Regions from separate parts of the Arthrobacter sp. NPDC056493 genome, predicted to be linked through region 1. Evidence: predicted binding sites of a transcription regulator. Region 1 holds the regulator's gene; the other holds the start of a gene.

Region 1 (5,735 bases):
CGCATGAAGATGGTGGGGCGCGTGGAGGTGCCGCAGGAGGCCTTCATCGCAGCCCTGACCACCGACGAATCCAAGGACAAGGCCAAGAAGTAGTGATGATCGTGGCCGGAACCTCCGCAGGCCGCACGCATGCCTAGCGTTCTTCCCCTGGGTGACCCCGCGCCGGCAGACGGCCTGCTGCCCCAGCAGGCGGCCGCCGGTGCAGCGGACCGGGCCTTCGGGCTCTATGTGCACATCCCGTTTTGTGCCGTGCGCTGCGGTTACTGCGACTTCAACACCTACACCGCAACCGAGCTCGGAGGCGGCGCGTCCCAGGACGCGTACGCCTCCACGGCCATCTCCGAAGTGGACTTAGCCGCGCGGGTACTTCGGGACTCCGGCCTGCCTGCCCGCAGGCTGAGCACCGTGTTCTTCGGCGGCGGGACGCCGACGCTCCTGCCTGCCGGGGACCTGGCGCGAATCCTCCGTGCCGGCATAGACACGTGGGGGATCGAACCCGGTGCCGAGGTGACCACGGAGGCCAACCCCGATTCCGTCACGCCGGAGTCCCTGCAGCTGCTCGCCGACGCCGGCTTCACGCGGGTTTCCTTCGGCATGCAGTCCGCGGTGCCCCACGTTCTTAAGGTGCTCGACCGCACCCACACGCCGAGCCGTGTCCCGCTCGTGGTGCAGTGGGCCCGCGACGCCGGACTCGCCGTCAGCCTGGACCTCATCTACGGCACGCCGGGCGAATCATTGGAGGACTGGCGCTTTTCGCTCGAGACGGCCCTGTCCTACAAACCGGACCACATCAGCGCCTACGCGTTGATCATTGAGGACGGAACCAAGCTCGCCGCCCAGATCCGCCGTGGCGAAGTTCCGGGAATCGACGACGACGACCACGCCGACAAATACGAACTCGCCGACAAGATGATCTCCGACGCCGGCCTGAACTGGTACGAGGTCAGCAACTGGTCCGCGATGCCCGAGCAGGCGTGCCGTCACAACCTCGCCTACTGGCGCGGCGACGACTGGTGGGGCATCGGACCCGGTGCCCACTCGCATGTGGGCGGGGTGCGCTGGTGGAACGTGAAGCACCCCACCGCCTATGCCGGCCGGCTCGGCTCAGGCGTCTCGCCGGCGGCAGGACGCGAGACGCTCGACGCCGGGACCCGGGTCGTCGAAAAGGTCATGCTGGAGGCCCGGCTTTCCTCAGGCCTCGAAACCGATGCCCTTGCGCCATCAGGAAGGAAGGCCGTGGCCGGGCTGATCGCCGACGGCCTCGTGGTGCCCGAGGAGGCCTTCAGGGGACGCCTGGTGCTCACGCTGAAGGGCCGCCTGCTGGCTGACGCCGTGGTCCGCCGGATCCTGCCGGACTAACGGCCGAAACAAGAGCTGCAGGCTACTTGATCCAGCGGAGGTTGTACTGGTACCGGTGCGGCTGGCCCTTGTTGACGTGGACGCCCGCGGACACCGCGAAGCAGGTCAGCGCAATCCAGATGAGCGTGGCCACGACGGCGAACAGATTGCCGACGACGGGAAGCAGCACCAGCAGGTTGGCCACGAAGGCCGCAATCGTCGGCGGCAGGGTGAAGTTGAGGGCCTCTTTGGACTCCTGCGCGGTGAACGGGCCGCGGTCGCGGAAGATGAGGTAGATCAGCAGGGCCGGAACACAGCCGAGGATGCCGCCGAAGTGAGCCAGCGTGGCCCACTGCCGGTCCTCGCCGGCGGTCAGCGGAAGCGCGTTGGCCGGAACGCCATGGTACTGGGGCAGGTCCTGGCCGGACTGTGTGTCCCTGCGGTCGCGAGCGTCTTCTGCCACGGTGTCTTCCTTTAGCTTGCGTTGGTGCGATAGTGCTTTGATACGGCGCCCGGGCCGCAGTGCGGTGACGCCCTACCAAGGATACCGGGCCGTCAGGGCAATCGCGGGCTCAACGCCCAATCGCGGGGCAGTAGCTATGGAACTGTTAGGAAATCGATGACCTCTTCCACCCGGCCCAGCAGGGCCGGCTCAAGGTCAGCGTAGGTGCGCACGGCGCCCAGGAGTTTCTGCCAGCCGAGGCCGATGTCCTCCTTGGTCGCGTGCGGCCAGCCGAAGGCGGCGAGGATGCCGGTTTTCCAGTCCGTGCCGCGCGGCACCACCGGCCACTGCGGAATGCCCAGCACCGACGGCCGGATCGCCTGCCAGACGTCGACGTACGGGTGGCCCACGATCAGCACGTTCCCGGCGGCGCCGGGGGACGACATGACGGCGTCGGCGATCCTCGACTCCTTGGAGTCGGGAACCAGGTGGTCCACCAGGACGCCCAGCCGGCGGCCGGGTCCGGGGCGGAACGAGGCAACGGCCGCCGCCAGGTCATCGATGCCGTGCAGGGGTTCGACGACGATGCCCTCCACCCGGAGATCGTCGCCCCAGACTTTTTCCACGAGTTCGGCGTCATGCTTGCCTTCGACCCAGATCCGGCTGGCCTTGGCCACCTGTGCGCGCTGCCCTTCCACCCGCACCGAACCCGACGCCGTCCGGCCGGTCGTGCCCGGCCCTGCGGGCTTCGCTTTGGGCGCCGGCGGCATCAGGCGTACCGGCTGACCTTCCAAAAGGAATCCGAAACCCAGCTTGAAGGACCGGGACTTTCCGCGGCGGTCCTCAAGCGCCACCACGTGCATGCCGCCGGACTTCTCCACCCGGGTCACCGCACCCACCCAGCCGGACTGGACGTCCTCGAGCACCATGCCGCGCTCCACAGGAACCTCAGGCAGGCTGTTCTTGGCGGGCGCTGCGATCTCCTGCGGGCCCCAGGTCTGGTACTGCATTTCGTTCACCGCTCTGCACTAGGAGGGAGCCGCTCCGGCCGCGGGCATACCGCCGGGGGACAGGCGCCCGGAATTTCGCCCGGAGCGGTACCAATGCTAACAACGCGGCGACTCATATTAGACTTGTTAGCACTTAGGCATGTCGAGTGCTAACCACAGCGTTTACGGGCAGGATCAACGCCCGGCGCGGTCAAGGCCAAAAGGAGGTGGACTGTGAGCGAACCACGGAAGCTTGAGGTGCTGCGCGCCATCGTGGAGGACTATGTCCATTCCCGCGAACCTGTCGGCTCCAAGGCCCTGGTGGAACGGCACCATCTGGGCGTATCCAGCGCCACCATCCGCAACGACATGGCGGCCCTTGAGGACGAGGGCCTTATCACTGCCCCGCACACCAGCGCGGGCAGGATTCCGACGGACAAGGGTTACCGTCTGTTCGTCGACCAGATTTCAGCCGTCAAGCCGTTGTCCCCGGCGGAGAAGCGCGCCATCCAGACCCTCCTCGAGGGGTCAGAGGACCTTGACGACGTCCTGGACCGGACGGCGCGGCTCCTGTCCCAGTTGACCAACCAGGTCGCCGTCGTGCAGTACCCGCACCTGAGCCGCGCCGTGGTGCGGCACATTGAATTTGTGCTGCTGGCGCCGCGGAAGGTGCTGATCGTGCTGATCGCCGACTCCGGCAAGGTTGACCAGCGAGTGGTCGACGCCGGACAGGACCTGTCAGACGACACGCTCGCCGCACTCCGCACCCGGTTCCTGACCGGTGTGGCCGGAACGCCGGTGGCCATCCTGCCCCAGCACCTGGCCGCCGTCGTGGCCGGCTGCACGCACGCCGAGCGCCCCATTGCCATGGCCCTCGGCAAGGGGCTGGAGGGCCTGGCGCACAACAGCCGGGAAGACCGTATGGTCCTCGCGGGAACGGCCAACCTCGCGCGCTCCAACGTGGACTTTCCGCTCAGCATCGGACCTGTTCTGGAGGCCCTCGAGGAGCAGGTGGTGATGCTGCGGCTCCTGAGCGACATGGCCCAGGACCCGCGGGGCGTGGCCGTGAGCATCGGCCGGGAAAACCCCTACGACGGTCTGGCCGAGGCATCGGTGGTGGCCACCGGCTACGGCCCCGACGCCAGCGCCAAGGTGGGCATCCTTGGCCCCACCCGGATGGACTATCCCACCACCATGGCCGCCGTGCGCGCGGTGGCCCGCTACCTTTCGAGGATTCTGGGCCCGTGACCGCACGACCCGGACATCCTCTGACCACAGGCAGTACAACCAGGAAGAGATACGAACTTTGAGCAGCCACTACGACGTTCTTGGAGTCTCCGCTGAAGCCACCGGCGAGGAGATCAAAAAGGCCTACCGCAAGCTGGCCCGCTCCCTCCACCCGGATGTCAACCCCGGGGAAGACGCCGCCGAACGCTTCAAGGCCGTCACCCACGCCTACGAGGTGCTGTCCGATCCGCAGAAGCGCAGGATCTACGACACCACCGGCAATGAGAACGGCACCGACAACGGCTTCGGCGGCGGCTACGCCGGCCAGGGCTTCGCGTTCCAGGACATCTTTGACACCTTCTTCGGCGCGGGCGGAACATCCGGGCCCGCGTCCCGCGTCCGCCGTGGGCAGGACGCGCTGATCAGCGTCCGGATCGACCTGCGCGATGCCGTCTTCGGCGTCAACAAGAAGCTGGAAGTGGACACAGCCGTCACCTGCCCCACGTGTGAAGGCTCGTGCTGCCGCGAGGGTAGCCACCCGGAACGCTGCGATATCTGCGGCGGCAGCGGCCAGGTGCAGCGGGCGGTCCGTTCCATCCTCGGCCAGGTCATGACCGCCGCGCCGTGCGGTTCCTGCGAGGGCTTCGGGACGGTCATCAAGGACCCCTGCAACGAGTGCAGCGGCCAGGGCCGTATCCGCAGCCGCCGCTCCCTGACCATCAAGGTGCCGGCCGGCGTGGCCACCGGAACCCGGATCCAGCTCTCCGGGCAGGGCGAGGCGGGCCCCGCAGGCGGCCCCTCCGGCGACCTTTATGTGGAAATCCGGGTCAACAACGACTCCACCTACATCCGCGAGGGCGACGACCTCCACGCGACTTTGAACATTCCCATGACGGCCGCCGCCCTCGGCACCGAACTGAGCCTGGAAACGTTCGACGGCAAGCAGGAGATCGACGTTAAGGCGGGCACCCAGTCCGGCGAGATCATCACCCTCCGCGGCCTGGGAGTTACCCATCTGCGGGGCTATGGCCGCGGTGACCTCAGGGTCCACCTGCAGGTGGAAACGCCGTCCAAGCTCGACCCCGCCCAGGAAGACCTGCTCCGGCAGTTGGCCAAGCTCCGCGGCGAGCAGTTCTCCGAGGGCAAGCTGGCGGCCAGCGGCGGCGTTTTCGCCAAGCTGCGGGACCGCCTCGGTAACCTGTAGCGGTGAGCAACGCCGTATTCTTCACCCCTGCCGGCGCGCTGGACGGCACCGCTCCCGGTTCGCTGTTCGTCCTCGACGGCGCGGAGGCCCGGCACGCGGTCACAGTCAAGCGTCTGGCGGTGGGCGAACAGGTGGACATCGCCGACGGCGCGGGCAGGCGTATCACCGGAACCGTGACTGGTGCCGCTCCCGCCCAGTTGACGGTCGAATGCACCTCCGTGAGCGTGGAACCCCGGCCCGACGTCCGCCTGGTCCTCGTGCAGGCCCTCGCCAAGGGGGACCGGGACGAGCTGGCGATCGAGACCGCCACCGAACTGGGCATCGACGCCGTGATTCCCTGGCAGTCGGAACGCTCCATCGTCCGGTGGAAGGGTGACCGGGCAGCCAAGGCGCACGGGAAATGGCAGTCCGCCGTGACGGCGGCGGCCAAGCAGGCCCGCCGCGCCTGGATCCCGGAGGTGCGTCCCGCCGTCGATACCCAGGCGCTGGCCAGGGAAGTGGCGGAGGCCGGCCTTGCCGTGATCCTGCACGAAGA
Region 2 (5,735 bases), on a different contig from region 1:
CTGCGGTACTGCCGACGGCGCCGCTGCGCTCCGTTTACCGTGCGGTGGACGAGGACCTGGTGCTGCAGCTGAGCAAGAACTTCTACGACGGCGGCCTCCGCCGCCTCCCCGAGGGCCAGTCGGCCACGGGGCTGGATCGTGCGCTGACGGTTGAGTACCTGCCCGACGGCACGGGCCTGCCCAGCGCGGACCACGAGGGCGTCGAATCGGTGGTGGCCGAGGTGAACCGGGTGGTTGAACTCGTGTTCGAACACGCCCGGCTCCGGCCCCGGACCTCGCTGGCGGTGGTGACTGCCAGCCTCCGGCACGCGGCACGCATCGGCGAGTCCATCCGGCTGCAGCTGCCCAACCATCCGTCGCTCTCCGGATTCTTCACGGCAGGTGATGAATCCTTCCGGGTGGTGGACCTGGAGCGTGCTCAGGGGCTGGTCCGCGACCGCGTGATCTTCTCGCCGGGCTACGGGCGGACACCGCACGGCCGCGCCCTGCACAGCTTCGGCCCGCTGTCCGCCGAAGGCGGCCGGGCCAAGTTTGCCCTGGCCATGACCCGGGCCCGGCAGTCGCTGCATGTCCTGACGTGTTTCAAACCGGAGGACCTTGACCGGACGCGGCTGGCCCACGGTGCCGTCGACCTTTTCGAACTTCTGGACCGGGAGATCTCCGGCAACACCGACCTGGGGACCCCAGCTTCGCGGGCAGCGGCAAGCGAACAGGCGCTGGGAGCCGATCCGCTGGTGGCCGACCTCGGCGACCGGCTGCGTGCCCGCGGTGCCCGCGTCTGGCACCAGTACGACGGTGCCATCGACGTGGTGGCCGCGGCCGATCCGCTCAGCACCATGGGCCAGGACGAAGCCGACATTCCACGGCCGGTCGCCATTGAATCGGACGGCACCGAGCAATACCGCCAGATGACAGTCCGGGAACGCAGCCGGCTGCGCCCCCAGTTGCTGGAGCGGCTCGGCTGGCGGTACATGCCGCTGTGGACCATCGAGGTGTTCACCGATCCCTCGGCCTGCGCCGACAGGATTGGCGGGTACCTGGGGCTTGAGAAGCCTGCTCCGCCGGGGCGCTCTGGTGGGTCGCCGGGATTCTTCCTGGATGACGACGTCAGCACCCTCGCGGTGGGCGACTTCGAGTCTGAACCGGGGGACGAAGCGGGGTACGGGAACCTGGACGGCCGCTTCGGTGACGACCCGGGCGAGGACGGCGCCGAGAGCGGCTGGGACGCGTCTCGCCGGGACGCAGCGGAGGCGGTCCCGGAGCACCAGGTCTCGTTGGATGCGGACAAAACCGACATCGATCAGACAGAGGCTGGCCAGCGGGACACTGATCAGGCAGAGGCGGATCAGGGGGACACCGATCAGGGAGACACTGATCGGGCATACCCTGGCCGAACGGACCAGGGGGCCTCTGGTTCCGGCGCGCCCGGCGCCGGCGTAGGCTTCGGATCTGAGGCTGGCGCGGACGGGCTGGCCACGGAACGGAAGGAGGGCCCGCTGTGATATCAGACGGCGGGGCCGAACGCGAAGACGGGGCCGAACGCGAAGCCGAGGCCGAACGCAAAAACGTGCAGGCAGCGGCACCGGAGAAGTCCGCAAAGGGCCGCCGTGCCAAAGCCGGCGGGCAGGAGCGGACAGGGGCGGTCCCCAAGACGGCGGCCGAGGACGACCCGCGCACTTGGGGCGACGCAGAATCCGGCAACGATCACGACGCGTGGCTGAAGGAGCAGAAGCCCCCGCACTGGGGCTGAGCAGCCCGGCAGACACGCCGAGGATCCACACAGACCGCAGGATTGGCAAATCCCCGAAGATTGGCAAAGCGCTGGGGATTCGCAGAGCCCCGAGGACTTGCCCGGGGCAAGGAACCCGCACGGGCTCGCTCACCGGGCACCGGATCCCACCAGGACGAAAAACAGTTTTCCCTGGGTTGACGCGCCCGCCAAGGCACTGGCCTGCGCAGGAGTGGCGGCCACTACCAGCAGCCCGTCCGAGTCCCCGGCAGCAAGCCACTGGCCGCCCTGGCCTCCCTGGCCGGAGGTCCACAGGACAGGCACGGACTTGGCCAGTACCTTCGACGCTGACGCCTGCTCATAGCCGTTGCCGCTTGTCATGACAACGTTCACAAGTTGTCCGGGGGATACCAGTTGGATGGATGACGGGTCCGCCATCCGCAGCGGCACCGCAGCGGATCCGGGCGGCGCTCCCGTCAGCAGGCCTGGCCCCACCAGTTGCGCATCGGTGAGGAGTTGGCCCTGGCGAAGCGGCCCTGCCAGTTGCTTGCCGTCCACTCCGCTGCTGTCGTCAAAACTCCCGTCCGGCACCATGGCGGGCGGGACGCTGACGGTCCTGACATCGCTGCCCGTCAGGTTCGCCCCGGCCGGAAGGTCACGGGCAGCGGCCAGGACACCCACGGTCTGGGCGGGGGCAGGAGTCAGCTGGTGGACGGCGATCCCCGCGGCCGCGCAAAGGAGGAGTGCCACGGCAAGGCGGCGGTTACGGTTCAGCCACCCCGCGAAGCGCTGTCCGCGCGGGCGCGGACGGACGGCAGAACCGGGCAATGCGTTGCGGCGCCCGGGACGAGCGGCCGGGCGGGATGCCCTTGCGGGGAAGATTCCGGTAGCTGGCATGCCGCCACGCTACGGGCCGTCCGTTGGGCCGCGACAGGTGCGGGCAGCCGTATGTGGAAAAAGTAGCGCCCTCCACAGCCCGCCGGGAGACTGGCCCGAGCGCGAACAGAGAGTTAGGCACCTGCACGCACGAAGGGACACGCAAGCCCCGGGTTACCCGACTAAAGCAAAGAGTCCGGCCGGGTAAACCCGGCCGGACTCTTTTGAGTTTGAAGGCGGCAGGTGCCGCGGGAACCCGATTAGCTCGCGGCTGCTGCTGCCGGGGCAGAGGATGCGGGAGCGGCCGGGGCGGCCGGGGCTGACGCAGCGGGGGAGGGCGAGACGGCGCTTCCCTTGGAATCGCGCGAATCCGTCCGGTAGAAACCGGAACCCTTGAAGACCACGCCCACGCTGTTGAACTTCTTGCGCAGCGTGCCCTGGCACTCGGGGCAGGACGTCAGAGTGCTGTCGGTGAACGACTGCACGATGTCAAAGGCATGGCTGCAATCCTTGCAGGCATAGGCATACGTGGGCACTGTAGATCCTCCTCTTGGACAAACGACAGGTCCCGTGCTGCCTGGCTTCGTTTCCCGGTTTCTCCTTGACGGATCACCGCGGCGGAAATGACTCCATTAGCAGTCGCAGGGCCTGAGTGCCAATTCTAGCACCCCGCCCCGGGCGAGGTCACGCGAAGGCTACCAGCCCGGAGGGCATGAGCACTGCCTCGACGGGGCGGTCGAAGTCTTCAGCCGGGATGGTCTGGGCTGGCAGGAGTTCGGTGTCGTAGATGATGGCTGCCTTCGGAAGATGCAGGCCGCCGGCGTTGGCCGCGGCCAGGAACTTGTCGTAGTAGCCGCCGCCCTGTCCGATTCGGTTGCCGCTGCGGTCAACGGCCGTTGCCGGCATGAACATCCCGGCCGCAGTCCGCACCGCGTCCAGTCCGTGTCGCTCACCGTCCGGTTCCTGAATGGGCGCGTACCTGCTGCGGATGAACTCGCTCTCCGGGGTCCAGAAGACCCAGCTGAGCTCCCGGTCCGGTTCGCACACCGGGAGCAGGATGCTGTGACCCGCCTCATGCAGCGCGTGCAGCAGCGGGAGGGTTGGCGGTTCGAAGTCAACGCCGAGGTAAGCAGTGAACGTGGCCCGTTTGCCGGCAGCGATGGCCTCGGCCCAGGGCAGGCCATGGGTTGCGATGCCGTCGCCGGCATTTGCGAGGTCCGTTGCTGTCATCGTGGCCCGGATTTGCCGGTGCCGCGAACGGATCCCGTCCTTCGACGGCATGGTCCCTGTTGGCATGGATGTCATCCTTTGTCGCAGCGGCAGGCGGGCGGGCCGCTGCCGGAAGCATTTACCGTATGAATGTTCCCTCGGATAGATTAGACCAGTGACTTCCACTAATTGTTCAGTCCGCAAGGCCGTAATCCCCGCTGCTGGGCTCGGCACCAGGTTCCTGCCTGCCACCAAGGCCATGCCCAAGGAGATGCTGCCGGTGGTTGACAAGCCGGCCATCCAGTACGTCGTCGAGGAGGCCGTCAAGGTAGGCCTGAGCGACGTCCTGATGATCACCGGACGCAACAAGCGCGCGCTCGAGGACCACTTCGACCGCGTCCCGGCCCTGGAAGCGACGCTGGAGGCCAAGGGCGACACCGCCAAGCTGGAATCGATCCAGGCCGCGAGCAACCTGGGCGACATCCACTATGTCCGCCAGGGTGACCCCAAGGGCCTTGGCCACGCGGTGCTGCGCGCCCGCCAGCACGTGGGTTACGAGCCGTTCGCCGTCCTCCTCGGTGATGACCTCATCGATGCCCGCGACGAGCTCCTCAGCACCATGATCGACGTGCAGGCCAAAACCGGCGGTTCCGTGGTGGCCCTCATCGAGGTGGAGCCGTCCCAGATCAGCGCCTACGGCTGTGCTGATATCTCCGAGATTGAGGGCGAAGGCTTCGTCAGGATCAACAAGCTGGTGGAGAAGCCGGACGTGGACGAGGCGCCCTCCAACCTGGCTGTCATTGGCCGCTATGTGCTCCACCCTGACGTGTTCGATGTGCTGGAAAAGACCGAGCCCGGCCGTGGCGGCGAGATTCAGCTGACCGACGCCCTGCAGGAGCTGGCCAGCAGGGACGGTGAAGGCGGCGGCGTGTACGGCGTGGTCTTCCGCGGCCGCCGCTACGACACCGGGGACAAGCTCAGCTACCTCAAGGCCTGCGTGGAACTCGCCATCGACAGCGAAGACCTCGGACCTGGTCTGCGTGAGTGGCTGCCGGAAATTGCCGCCCGTCTGTCCAAGTAACCATTCATGAGGGTCAGCCACATCTGGCCGGTCACGCTGGAGTGCGGGGACCTTGTCCTGCGGCCCATCAGGTACAGGGACCGGAAGGAATGGACTGAGGTCCGTTCCCGCAACAGCGACTGGCTGGCGCCCTGGGAGGCCTCGAATCCGATCGCTGGCGGGGCTCTGCCCGATTACCGGCAGATGGTCCGGTCCCTGAACACCCAGGCTGCCCAGGCCACGGCACTGCCCTTCGTGATCGCCGAGTGGACACCCGGACACCGTGACCCCGTCATCGTGGGGCAGTTGACTGTCTCTTCCATTGTGTGGGGATCGGCCATGATGGCGACCCTCGGCTACTGGGTGGACCAGGACCGCGCCGGGCATGGGATTGCCCCGACAGCCGTGGCCATGGCAACCGACCACTGTTTCCGGACCCTTGGCCTGCACCGGATGGAAATCAACATCCGTCCCGAAAACGGTCCAAGCCTGCGCGTCGTGGAAAAGCTCGGCTTCAGGGACGAGGGCTACCGCCCGCGGTTCCTGCACATCAACGGGGAATGGGCGGACCACCGTTCCTTCGCACTGACTTCAGAGGAAATTCCGGAAGGCCTCCTCAGCCGCTGGCTGCGGGTAAGACCCGCCTGACCCCTGACCGACAGAGCCGCTGGTCAGAGCCGGGTTTCCGCATATAAGTCCATTGAATTGAAGCTGGGCCGCGACACACCGAGACGAATGCCACAAGAGCCCCGACATTCCTCATACGGTTTTGTGTGTGGACTTCCCCCTTAGCAGCTCAGTCATCCTTGTGGCTGCAGTTGCGCTCTGGATCGTTTGGGTTGCCCCTTACATGCTCCGCAA

Evidence for each region. Region 1 encodes HrcA, which represses chaperone genes, less so after heat shock. Its sites were predicted from a motif close to TTNGCACTCGNNNNNNNCGAGTGCNAA; they were not measured.
Region 2: the regulator HrcA is predicted to act here: its motif matches at 3,238-3,264, upstream of ACFQ50_RS04985 (FmdB family zinc ribbon protein).

Annotation. Positions count from the first base shown of each region.
Region 1 is NZ_JBHTSL010000006.1:21,115-26,849, reverse strand. It holds gene lepA (translation elongation factor 4) at 1-93, shown strand, start outside; gene hemW (radical SAM family heme chaperone HemW) at 130-1,359, shown strand; gene ACFQ50_RS04045 (DUF4870 domain-containing protein) at 1,382-1,801, opposite strand; gene ACFQ50_RS04040 (DUF3097 domain-containing protein) at 1,936-2,790, opposite strand; gene hrcA (heat-inducible transcriptional repressor HrcA) at 3,004-4,017, shown strand; gene dnaJ (molecular chaperone DnaJ) at 4,076-5,200, shown strand; gene ACFQ50_RS04025 (16S rRNA (uracil(1498)-N(3))-methyltransferase) at 5,203-5,735, shown strand, end outside.
Region 2 is NZ_JBHTSL010000007.1:88,341-94,075, forward strand. It holds gene ACFQ50_RS04970 (AAA family ATPase) at 1-1,502, shown strand, start outside; gene ACFQ50_RS04975 (hypothetical protein) at 1,499-1,750, shown strand; gene cpaB (Flp pilus assembly protein CpaB) at 1,880-2,626, opposite strand; gene ACFQ50_RS04985 (FmdB family zinc ribbon protein) at 2,866-3,141, opposite strand; gene ACFQ50_RS04990 (5-formyltetrahydrofolate cyclo-ligase) at 3,290-3,901, opposite strand; gene galU (UTP--glucose-1-phosphate uridylyltransferase GalU) at 3,990-4,895, shown strand; gene ACFQ50_RS05000 (GNAT family N-acetyltransferase) at 4,902-5,522, shown strand; gene ACFQ50_RS05005 (hypothetical protein) at 5,650-5,735, shown strand, end outside.